Regions from separate parts of the Halomonas sp. I5-271120 genome, predicted to be linked through region 2. Evidence: predicted binding sites of a transcription regulator. Region 2 holds the regulator's gene; the other holds the start of a gene.
The links. The regulator PhoB, encoded in region 2, activates phosphate uptake and scavenging genes when phosphate is short. The targets are predictions, from matches to a motif close to TGTCATANNNNTGTCANA.

Region 1 (6,114 bases), 780 kb from region 2:
CAGCCCGATGACCGCCGGACCCGACACGAGTAGATGCGTCTCGCGCCATTCATCCGGCGTGCGGGCATCGCCTTCCCATTAGGCAGCGATGCCGACCCCGCCGACGAAGCCGAGACGGTCGTCGCATACCATGATCTTGCGGTGCGTGCGCTTGTCGATCTGCCAGGGCCTTGGCAGCTTGATCGGCCGGAAAAGGCGCACCTCGACGCCGGCCTCGCGCATCTGAGCGACCACCTCAGACGACATCTTCTGCGTTCCCACCGCATCCAGCACGACCCGAACCCGGAGACCCTCGCGAGCCCGACGGGCCAGAGCCTCGGCGAAGCGCTGCGCGATGTCACCCGTCCAGTAGACGTAGGTCACCAGATCGATGCTGGCCTCGGCGGCATCGATGGCATCGAGCATAGCGGGGAATATCTCCACGCCATTGCGCATCACCTCGACATGATTGCCGGCAGTGAACGGCGTCCCCAGCGCGTACTCGAGCTCGGTGCGGTAATAGGCCTCCTCTCGGGGCGACGCGGGCCCTGACGCATCCGAGTCCCGTTTCTCGAGCGAGTGGGCCTCTTTGCGCTGACGCTCGCTTGAACGGCTCTCGCCTGAACCGGTGTCGGCTGGCATTCACTCCTCTCCTTGTCGTGTGCGCGTGTCATCATATGTCTCATGCATGGCCGCAAAGCGCCACCCGTAGAGCCTCGAGCATTCTCTGCCGAGACGGCGAAGCCGACCTGTCGTCGAACTGTCGCATTGCCTCGCTACCCTTGAGCGAGAGCCAACGGCAACAGGAGACGGTCTTGCACCTTGCGGATATCACCATGTTTCATGCGCCGGATAGCGGCGGCGTGCGCACCTACCTTCAGGCCAAGCACCGTCACTTGGCGACCCTACCGGACGTCGCGGCTAACCTGTTGGTCCCCGCCGGCGAGCGTCAGACCCTGGGAGCCCTGCAGACCCTACCCGCCTTTCGTTTGCCGCTGGGCCAGGGCTATCGTTTCCCGCTGCGGCGCAGCCCCTGGCGCGATGCACTGGTCGAACTGGGCCCGGACCTGATCGAGGCCGGCGACCCCTACGTCACCGCCTGGGCGGCGCTGGAGGCCGGTCAGCAGTTAGGGGTGCCGGTGGTCGGGTTCTACCATTCCGACCTGCCACGGCTGATGGGCGATCGCTTCGGCCCGCCGGTGGCCCGGCGCCTCAAGCGCTATGTGGCGGATCTTTACGGGCGCTTCGATAGCGTACTGGTGCCTTGCCGCTCGATGGGCGAACGCCTCGAGGACTGGGGCGTGCAGGGCGTGCGCGTGCAGCCGTTGGGGGTCGATCTCGACACCTTCCATCCCCGCCGGCGCCAAGAAACGTTGCGAGAGACCCTTGGCCTCGACGACGCCACCCGACTGCTGGTCTTCGCCGGTCGCAACTCCCGGGAGAAGAACATCAATGACCTGCTGGCGACCGCCCAGCAACTCGGTCGCGGCTATCACCTGCTGCTGATGGGGCCGGGGATGCCGACCCAGGTTCCGGACAACGTCAGCGTGATCAGCCGCTGCTGCTCACCCAATGAGGTGGCTCGCGCCCTGGCCAGTGCCGATGCCATGGTCCACGCCGGCACCCGCGAGACCTTTGGCCTGGTGGCGTTGGAAGCCATGGCCAGCGGCCTGCCGGTGGTGGCTGCGCGGGCCGGTGCACTGATCGAGAACGTACCGCTGGGCTGCGGCGTGCTCTGCGAGCCCCATGCGCCGAACGCTATGGCACGCGCCGTAGAGGAACTCTTTCTCAACGATGCCGCCGCCATCGGCCGCCATGCCCGTCGCCACGTGGAGCGTCATTACCGCTGGTCGAAGGTCATCGATGGCCTGCTTGACCATTACCGCACTCTGTCACCGACCCTTGCCACCATGACACGCTGCCAGCATGGCTAGACGACCGGTCGCTGAGTTCCCCGACGGTCGGCGCATCCTCAGGAACCGCACGGAAGCATTTATGAAAGGTCTGAGGCGCGCGTGGAGGCTGTTGCGTGGCCGAGCACTGCTGATCCTGGCGCTGCTGATGGCGGCGCTGATCCCGCTGTTGCTCGATGGCATGGCACCTTTCGCGGCCCTTCTCGACTTTCCGCTTACGCAACTGGCGCTGATGCTGTCGCTGGTGCTTGGCTGTTGGAACCTCAACGCGCTTCGCCTGCGCCTGCTGCTTGCCGGCCGTCTCGGGGCTGGCGATAAACCACTCGATCGATCAGGCAACGGCCGCTTGGCCGGGTCATCGCCGGCCCAAGGCTCGCCGACCTGTGCCTTTCAGGGCACTGCTCCAGGCACTCCACTACTCTTGGGCCAGCGCCGGGCACTGGCGATGGTGATGGCCACCGAATGCGCCACCTGTGCAACGCCGGGCGGCAGCGGTGGCCCCCTGACCCTGATGATGCTGCTCAGGGGTCACGGCCTGCGCCCCGCGACCTCCTCGGGGATCTTCCTGATCGATCAGGTATGCGACATGCTGTTCTTTCTGCTCGCCCTGGCCGCGATAGGCGGATACGCCCTGCTGCACCCGGACACCTGGCCTCGGCCCGAGCTTATCCGGCTGGCCGGTGCCGCCTTGGTGGCTATCCTGGTGATACTGATCGCACTGCTACTTTACCTGCCCCGCGTGCTGCGCCTGAGCCGTGCCCCGCTCACCCGGCTGGGGCTCGCCCGCCCCCGGCGTCACCGCCTGGCCCGACAGCTGCTGCAGTTTCGGCAGGGGCTTGCCACCACCCTGAGACAGCCGCCACTGACGCTCGCCGCCATCTTCGCCCTGTGCAGCGCTCACTGGCTCACCCGCTACAGCCTGCTGTACCTGACGCTGGATGGGCTGGGCGTCGAGGTCGCCTGGGTCTGGACCTTCATGGTGCAGATGCTGGCCATGGCCGCCGGTCAGCTGAGCCTGCTGCCGGGCGGTGCCGGCGGGGTCGAACTGACCATCGGCGCCTTTTTGCTACCGACACTGGGCGGCGAGACCACCGCCGCCGCGGTCCTGATCTGGCGCTTTGTCACCTACCATTGGTACCTGTTGGCCGGCGCTCCGGTACTGGCTTGGCTGGCCAGTCAGCGACGCTAGATCTGCCGGGAAATCTCTGCGTCACTACCGTCCTGCCTGCGCTCGCCAACGGCTGACAAATCCCGCGCACCGCGTCTGGGCATGGCTTGATTCCATGCATGGCTGTTTCCTGGGTACGCTGCCTTCTTGGTACGTGATCTCTTTGCTTCAGCCTCTTTGGTCCGTCGCATACGTTGGAAGTTGCTTTCGTGGAAAACCGCCGTAAGAAAAAACCGCACATAAAAAAAGGGCACCCCGAAGGGTGCCCTTTTGCCATGAGGCGGGTCCGTTGGCTTACCAGCCGGTGACCTGCTTCAGGGCGTCGCCGATGTCGGCGAGGGAGCGCACGGTCTTGACGCCCGCGGCTTCCAACGCGCCGAACTTCTCGTCGGCCGTGCCCTTACCGCCGGAGATGATAGCGCCGGCATGGCCCATGCGCTTACCGGGAGGTGCGGTCACGCCCGCGATGTAGGCGACCACCGGCTTGGAAACGTTGGCCTTGATGTAGGCCGCGGCTTCTTCCTCAGCAGTACCACCGATCTCGCCGATCATGACGATGGCTTCGGTCTGCGGGTCCTTCTCGAACATCTCGAGGATGTCGATGAAGTTGGAACCCGGAATCGGGTCACCACCGATGCCGACACAGCTGGACTGGCCGTAGCCGTGGTCAGTGGTCTGCTTGACGGCTTCGTAGGTCAGGGTGCCGGAACGCGACACGATACCGACCTTGCCCGGCTTGTGGATGTGGCCCGGCATGATGCCGATCTTGCTTTCGCCCGGGGTGATAACGCCCGGGCAGTTCGGGCCAATCAGGCGCACGCCCAGCTCGTCGCACTTGACCTTGGCATCCAGCATATCGAGCGTCGGGATGCCTTCGGTGATGCAGACGATCAGCTTGATGCCACCGTTGGCAGCTTCAAGGATGGAGTCCTTGCAGAACGGAGCCGGCACGTAGATCACGGACGCTTCTGCGCCGGTCGCGGCGACGGCTTCCTTGACGGTGTTGAACACCGGCAGGCCCAGGTGCTCCTGGCCGCCCTTGCCCGGGGTCACGCCGCCGACCATCTGAGTGCCGTAGGCGATGGCCTGTTCGGAGTGGAAGGTCCCCTGGCCACCGGTGAAGCCCTGGCAGATGACCTTGGTGTTCTTATCGATCAGGATACTCATTACTTGCCCTCCGCTGCCTTGACGACCTGCTGTGCCGCGTCAGTCAGGCTGGTAGCAGCGATGATGTTCAGACCGCTGGACGCCAGTTTTTCGGCACCCAGCTCGGCGTTGTTGCCTTCCAGACGCACCACGACCGGCACGTTGACGCCGACCTGCTCGACGGCACCGATGATGCCCTCGGCGATCATGTCGCAACGCACGATACCGCCGAAGATGTTGACCAGCACGGCCTTGACGTTGTCGTCGGACAGGATGATCTTGAACGCTTCCGCCACGCGCTCCTTGGTGGCGCCACCGCCCACGTCAAGGAAGTTGGCCGGCTTGCCGCCGTTCAGGTTGACGATGTCCATGGTGCCCATGGCCAGGCCAGCACCGTTGACCATGCAACCGATGTTGCCGTCGAGCGCCACGTAGTTCAGTTCCCAGGCGGCCGCTTCGGCTTCACGCGCGTCTTCCTGAGACGGGTCCTGCATGGCCTGCAGGTCCGGGTGACGATAGAGAGCGTTGCCGTCCAGGCCCAGCTTGGCGTCGAGGCAGTGCAGGTTGCCTTCGTCGGTGATCACCAGCGGGTTGATCTCGAGCAGGGCGAGATCCTTGTCGTGGAACAGCTTCGACAGACCCAGGAAGATCTTGGTGAACTGCTTGATCTGTTCCTTGTTCAGGCCCAGCGCGAAACCAAGCTCACGGGCCTGGTACGGCTGCGCGCCGACCAGCGGATCGATCTCGGCCTTGAGGATCTTCTCGGGCGTTTCCTCGGCGACCTTCTCGATCTCCACACCGCCTTCGGTGGAGGCCATGAACACCACGCGACGGGTGGTGCGGTCGACGACGGCGCCCAGGTACAGCTCGTTGGCGATGTCGGTGCAGTTCTCGACCAGGATCTTGGCAACCGGCTGACCGTGCTCGTCGGTCTGGAAGGTCACCAGGTTCTTGCCCAGCCACTGCTCGGCGAACGCCTTGGCTTCTTCCGGGCTCTTGATCAGCTTGACGCCGCCGGCCTTGCCGCGGCCACCGGCGTGGACCTGGGCCTTGACGACCCACTTGTCACCGCCGATCTTCTTGCAGGCTTCTGCAGCTTCTTCCGGGGTATCCACGGCGAAGCCCTTGGATACCGGCAGACCATAATCGGCAAACAGCTGTTTGCCCTGATACTCGTGAAGGTTCATCGTGTCATGCCATTGGTTGCATTTGACTCGAACGATGACCGTGGCCCGCCACCACTGTAGCGGGCCAGGTCATCCCCGTTCACCCCGAACCGGCCGGGGCGAGGCGCCGCTCAGAGAGGCGGCGCTCGTTGTTCGACGACTTACTTGCGCTTCTTGCGGTTGGCCATGTGGATAGCGTGGCCGTCGACCGCCAGAGCGGCCTCGTGCACGGCTTCCGACATGGTCGGGTGCGCATAGCAGGTCAGCGCCAGATCCTCGGCGCTGGAGCCGAATTCCATGGCGATCACACCCTGGGCGATCATCTCGCCGGCATGCTGACCGACGATGTGCATGCCCAGCACGCGATCGGTTTCGGCATCGGTGATCACCTTGGCCATGCCTTCGGTGGCATTGTTGGCCATCGCGCGACCGCTTGCCGCGAACGGGAAGGTGCCGCACTTGACTTCAATGCCGGCCGCCTTGGCTTCCTGCTCGTTCATGCCTACCCAGGCGACTTCCGGGAAGGTGTAGATAACACTCGGGATGGCATCGTAGTTCATCTCGGCCTTATGACCGGCGACGATGTCGGCGACCATGATGCCTTCTTCAGATGCCTTGTGAGCCAGCATCGGACCGCGTACCACGTCACCGATGGCGTAGACGCCCGGCACGCTGGTGCGGCAGTGATCGTCAACGAAGATGAAACCACGCTCGTCTAGCTTGACGCCGGCATCGTCGTCCA
Region 2 (6,114 bases):
GAGCTGGGCTTGCCGCCACGCTGACCGGCCGCCGCGCCTAAACCATCGCAGCTAGCCCATGGCGTTAAATGAGTCGTGACGATAAATGGGCCATGGCATTAAATGAGCCGGCGCGATAAAAGAGTGCCCTGGCCCTGGAGAATGGGCGTAGCGGCAGGGCCTGAAGAGACAACCTGGAGACCAAGATGGATCACGTCGAGCGCCCCCGTGGCCTGGCTCGCCTGCCCGACTTTCTGGCACTGATGCGCCTCAATCGTCCCATCGGTACCTGGCTATTGATGTGGCCGACGCTCTGGGCGCTGTGGCTCGCCGCCGAGGGCCTGCCCACCCGCACCCTGCTGCTGATCTTCATCGCTGGGGTCTACCTGATGCGAGCCGCGGGCTGCGTGGTCAACGACTACGCCGACCGCCACCTGGATGGTCACGTCAAGCGCACCAAGGCACGGCCGCTGGCCACCGGGCGCATTGCGGAGCGCGAAGCCAAGATGCTGTTCGCGGCCCTCGTCGCCGCCTCCTTCGTGCTGGTGTGCTTCACCAACGGCCTGACCGTGCTGCTGTCGGTGGCCGCCGTGGCCCTGGCCGCGGTCTATCCCTTCATGAAACGCTATACGCACCTGCCCCAGGTCGTGCTGGGGGCGGCCTTCTCGATGGCCATTCCGATGGCCTTCTCGGCCGTGACCGGCGCGGTACCGCTGGAGGCCTGGCTCTTGTTCGCGGCCAACCTGTGCTGGACGGTGGCCTATGATACGCAATACGCGATGGTCGACCGGGACGATGACCTGAAGATCGGCATCAAGTCCACGGCGGTGCTGTTCGGGCGCGCCGATATCCTGATGATCGGGCTGCTGCAGCTCTTGACCCTTGGGTTGCTGGGACTGATCGGTACCCGCCTGGCACTAAGCGGCTTCTTCTGGCTGGGGCTTGGCGCCATGGCCGCGATCTTCGTCTATCAGTACACGCTGATTCGCGGCCGCGACCGGGATCGCTGCTTCCAAGCCTTCCTCAACAATCACTGGGCGGGGCTGGTCCTGTTCGCCGGCCTGGCCCTGTCGCTGTGGCCGGCGCCCTGAAGCAACTGCCGGACGAAAGGTGCGCCCCCTGAGGTCGGGGCCAAGAAAGGGGCGGAGCAAGAAGAGGGATACGCCCGGGTCAGAGCCCTTGATCTAAGCCCCTGATCAAGGGCCTTGGTGAGCCCCCTTGGTGAGAGCCGCCTGTCATGGCAATGTCATGTTAGCGTGGTGGAATCGTCATCATCTTGTCATTGTCCTTATCTTTGTAAGGCCAGGAGGCCAGCCAGATGAGCACCAAGACCGTCCTGATCGTCGATGACGAAGCCTCTATCCGCGAGATGATCGCCATCGCCCTGGAGATGGCCGACTATCAGGTCCTCGAGGCCGACAACGCCCAGACCGCGCATGCCATGGTCGTCGACCATCAACCCGACCTGCTGGTCCTTGACTGGATGATGCCGGGCATCAGCGGTATTGAGCTGGCCCGCCGCCTGAAGCGCGACGAAGCTACCGCCGAGCTGCCGATCATCCTGCTCACCGCCAAGGGCGAAGAAGACAACAAGATTCAGGGGCTCGAAGCCGGGGCGGATGACTACATCACCAAGCCCTTCTCGCCCCGCGAGCTGGTGGCCCGCCTCAAGGCGGTGCTGCGCCGCGCCACGCCCAAGGGCGTCGAGCAGGCGGTCGAGGTCGAGGGGCTGCTGCTCGACCCTGCCAGCCATCGCGTCAGCACCCACGGCGCTCCGCTGGATATCGGCCCCACCGAGTATCGCTTGCTACAGTTCTTCATGACCCACCAGGAGCGCGCCTATACGCGCAGTCAGCTGCTCGATCAGGTGTGGGGCGGCAACGTCTATGTCGAAGAACGCACCGTCGATGTGCACATCCGTCGCCTACGCAAGGCCCTCGGCGAGGCACACCAGCACCTGATTCAGACCGTGCGCGGCACGGGCTACCGCTTCTCTGCCAAGGGCTGAGCTACCTATGAGTCTCTGGGCCCTGGAATTCTGGCGCCTGGCCTGGCTGGCCGGCGTTCTGACCATGGCGGGCCTGATCTTCGACGCTCCAGGCCTGGGTCTGGCACTGGGGTTCGGGATCTATCTGCTCTTCCATCTGCGCCAGCTGCGCGCCCTGCATCGCTGGCTGACCCAGTCGCGACACGCTGACCCACCCGAGGCCAGCGGTATCTGGGGTGAGCTCTTCGATCGCCTGCACCATCACCAGAAGGCGCAGGCCAAGACCCAGCGACGCCTGCGTAACACCCTGCAACGCATTCAGGATTCCTCGGAGGCGATGAGCGACAGCGTGGTGATGCTCGACCGCCGTGGCGACCTGGAATGGTGGAACAGCGCCGCCGAAACCATGCTGGGGCTGAAGACTCATCAGGATCGTGGCCAGCACATCACCAACCTGATCCGCGCCCCGCGCTTCGTTGAGTACTTCGACAAGCGGGCCTACCGAGAGCCACTGACGCTGACCTCGCCGATCGACGATCGACGCGTCCTGCAGTTCCAGCTGACGCTATATGGCGACGATGAGCGCCTGCTGATGGCCCGCGACATCACTCGCCTGCATCGTCTGGAGCAGATGCGCCGCGACTTCGTGGCCAACGTCTCCCATGAGCTGCGCACCCCGCTCACGGTGCTGACCGGCTATCTGGAGACCTATGCCGACCATGCCGAGCTGATGCCGCCGCGCCTGGCCAGGAGCCTTGGCCAGATGCAGGACCAGGCCAAGCGCATGCAGAACCTGGTCGATGACCTGCTGATGCTGTCGCGCCTGGAGATCGACCAGCCCAATGCGCACAGCGAGCGCGTCTCCGTGCCGCCCCTGCTGGAAGCGATCCAGCACGACGCCGAATCCCTGTCGGGCGGCCGTCACCAGATCAGCCTCGACATCGAGTCGAATCAGGCACTGCGCGGTGACCCCAAGGAGCTGCGCAGCGCCATCTCCAACCTGGCCTTCAACGCCGTACGCTATAGCGGCGAGGGCTGTCATATCGTCCTGCGTTGGCGCGATCACCCGGCGGGCGCCGCCCTGGAAATCGAGGACAACGGCGAGGGCATCGACCCGGTGCATATCCCCCGCCTCACCGAGCGCTTCTACCGGGTCGACAAGGGTCGCAGCACGGCAACCGGCGGTACCGGCCTGGGACTGGCCATCGTCAAGCACGTACTGCTGCGCCACGACGCCCGCCTGGAAATCTCCTCCTACCCCGATCAGGGGTCAGTGTTTCGCTGCGTTTTCCCCAGCAAGCGCCTGGTCGAGGATCAAGCGGCCCACGCCTGACGCGACACCCCAGCTTTAGCCGCATTCACGACAGGCCCCATCCTCAAACGATAGCCATGGCAATAGTCGCCATGGCAAGAGTAGCTATGACAGTAGTCGCTCTGAGAACGAAAAAAGCCCCGCTAGCGGATAGCAGGGCTTTTTTCGTCACGGCCAGGCGAAATCAAGGAAAGAAGGCGAAACAAGGAAACCATGCACGCCGGGCCACACCATGGGGCTCAGCGGCGGGTCGCTACCGCCTCTCCTGAAGCGCCAAGCTCGCGATAGTGGCGATCCCACATCAGCACCGAGCCCGCCACGGCGCCGGGCAGCAGAAAGAGGTTGGCCAGCGGAATCCAGGTCAGCAACGTGACCCAGCCGCCGAAGGTCAGGGTCGGCCACCAGCGACGGCGCAGCCGGCGGCGCATATCGGCGAAGCTGACGGCGTTGTTGTCCATCGGGTAGTCCAGATAGGTGATCGCCATCACCCAGGCCGAGAACAGCAACCACAGCGGCGGCGCCAGCAGGTTGGCCACCGGCACCCAGCTCAGCACGAACAACAGCGCCATGCGCGGCACAATGTAGGCAAGCTTGACCAGCTCGCGGCCCAGGGCATCGACGCCGGTGCGCACCAGGCCACGCTCGTCCTGCGGAGGGCGGCCAGTCTGCTGCGCCTCGACCTTGGCCGCCAGAAAGCCATAGAAGGGAGCAGCGATCAGGTGCGTGACCAGGGTGAAACTGAAGAACACCACCAGCACCAGAGTCACCACGAAGAGCGGCCAGATCAGCCACTCGAGCCAATTAAGCCAGCCCGGGACCATCGTCATCCAGCCATCCAGCCAGCCGCCGAAATGGCTCAGTACGAACTGAAGCCCGGCGACATAGACCACCAGATTGACCAGCATCGGCAGAAACACATAGCGTCTCAGACCCGGACTGAAGACCAGCCGGGTTCCTCGGGTCAGCGCCGTCAGGGCGTTGAGCATCCTCTCGCGACTCCTTCTCTCGATATACAGGTCACTAGACGTGTACATCCTGGATAAAACAACGCCGCCGCACGAAGCGGCGGCGATTTCGGCTGCTTGATGCCGCCATGGCGGCTATCGTCACTTGCGCTGCTTGAGCGCTTCCTCGTCGAGGTCGTCCGGATTGATATGGCGGATATCCAGCCCTTTAACCAGGTAGATGACGTACTCGGCCAGGTTGTTGGCATGATCGCCGATGCGCTCCAGGGCGCGCAGCACCCACATCACGCTGAGCACCGAGGTGATGGAGCGCGGATCTTCCATCATGAAGGTCATCAGCGAGCGCATCGCGGTCGTGTATTCGCTGTCGACGGCCTCGTCTTCGTGGACCACCTTGAGCGCCAGATCGATATCGAAGCGGGCAAAACTGGTCAGCGAATCGCGCACCATGTTGCGTACGCGCTCGCTGATATGGCGCACCTCGACGAAGCCCTTCTTGCCATTGTCGGACTCACTCAGCGACAGAGCGTTGCGGGCGATCTTGGTGGCCTCATCACCGATCCGCTCAAGATCGGACACGGCACGGGTGACCGCCAGCACCAGGCGCAGGTCGGAAGCCGCCGGCTGACGCCGCGCCAGCACCCGTGTGCACTCCTCGTCGATCTTGATCTGCATATCGTTGACGGTCCGGTCCTGCTCGGAGACCTGCCTTGCTAGGCTCGAGTCGCCCTCGAGTAGGGCAATGACGGCATCCTGAACCTGTTTCTCGACCAGGCCACCCATGGCCATCAAGTGATTCTTGAGATCCTCGAGCTCATGATTGAACTGGCGGGAAATATGCTGGCTGTGGGTATCGCTGGTGATATCCATGGTGACACTCCTTGAGGACGCGCGGCATATCCTTGCGCCCGAGTTCGTATGCTTGGATCCGCGCGAGCCGCGGTACTGAAAGCCCTGTCACTGGCGAATGCGTCAGGGTGTCATAGCGTGCCTTGGGAGTATGACGCAACCAGGTTGCAATACGATGACGGTGAGCTCCCTGACCGTGGGTGGTGACGCCTGGGGCCGGCGTATATGATGACAGCGTCGGCCGCGCCCAGCGTGGGCCATCCTTGCCTTCATGTTACTACACCTTCGACAACAACAAGCCCACTGGAAACGCCGCCATGACCGATATAGATGACGTTCCCACGCCTCAGGGCCAACTGACCCTAAAACTGCTGGCCACCCGCCAGGACACCAACCTCTATGGCGACATTCCCGGCGGCTGGCTGGTCAGCCACATGGATCAGGCCGCCGAGCTGGCCGCGGGCCGCATCGCCCATGGCCGCACCGCTACGGTGGCCATCGAGGCCATGGACTTCCTGTGTCCGGTACGCGAGGGCTCGGTGGTCAATATCTTCACCGAACTCCGCGAAATCGGTCGCAGCTCGATCAAGATCAACGTCGAGGTATGGAGCCGTCCACCCCACGAGCGCAACCCCGATGAGCTTCACAAGGTGACCGAGGCGCGCTTCGTGATGGTGGCAATGGACGATAACGGCCGCATACGCGCCGTGCCCAACGGCCGTTGATCCACCACAGCGCCATTGAGCAACAGCCTCGCTTGATCAATATCGACAATGGATCAGCCGCTGACCAGTTCCCGCGTTTTCAGATAGGCAAACTCGCCGATATCGCTGAACGGCCGCACCAGCGACTGGAAGGCGCGGTAAGACTCGAGGATCTGCCGGGAGTCTTCGTCGGACTCGGTCTGTTTCGCCAGCACGTCCTGTGACGACGTATAAAGCGCCTTGATCACCTCGTCGGGGAACTGACGCAGCTTGACGCCATGATCCTCGACCAGCGTTTTCAGCGCCTCGGCATTGCGC

Region 1: the regulator PhoB is predicted to act here: its motif matches at 730-747, upstream of Q2K57_RS11035 (glycosyltransferase family 1 protein).

Annotation. Positions count from the first base shown of each region.
Region 1 is NZ_CP130701.1:2,476,697-2,482,810, reverse strand. It holds gene Q2K57_RS11045 (phosphatidylserine/phosphatidylglycerophosphate/cardiolipin synthase family protein) at 1-27, opposite strand, end outside; gene Q2K57_RS11040 (phospholipase D-like domain-containing protein) at 79-621, opposite strand; gene Q2K57_RS11035 (glycosyltransferase family 1 protein) at 795-1,913, shown strand; gene Q2K57_RS11030 (lysylphosphatidylglycerol synthase transmembrane domain-containing protein) at 2,005-3,081, shown strand; gene sucD (succinate--CoA ligase subunit alpha) at 3,355-4,227, opposite strand; gene sucC (ADP-forming succinate--CoA ligase subunit beta) at 4,227-5,393, opposite strand; gene lpdA (dihydrolipoyl dehydrogenase) at 5,534-6,114, opposite strand, start outside.
Region 2 is NZ_CP130701.1:1,696,042-1,702,155, reverse strand. It holds gene Q2K57_RS07595 (chorismate lyase) at 1-24, shown strand, start outside; gene ubiA (4-hydroxybenzoate octaprenyltransferase) at 186-1,070, shown strand; gene phoB (phosphate regulon transcriptional regulator PhoB) at 1,298-1,987, shown strand; gene phoR (phosphate regulon sensor histidine kinase PhoR) at 1,995-3,299, shown strand; gene cysZ (sulfate transporter CysZ) at 3,518-4,264, opposite strand; gene phoU (phosphate signaling complex protein PhoU) at 4,385-5,113, opposite strand; gene Q2K57_RS07565 (acyl-CoA thioesterase) at 5,410-5,817, shown strand; gene Q2K57_RS07560 (TRAP transporter substrate-binding protein) at 5,871-6,114, opposite strand, start outside.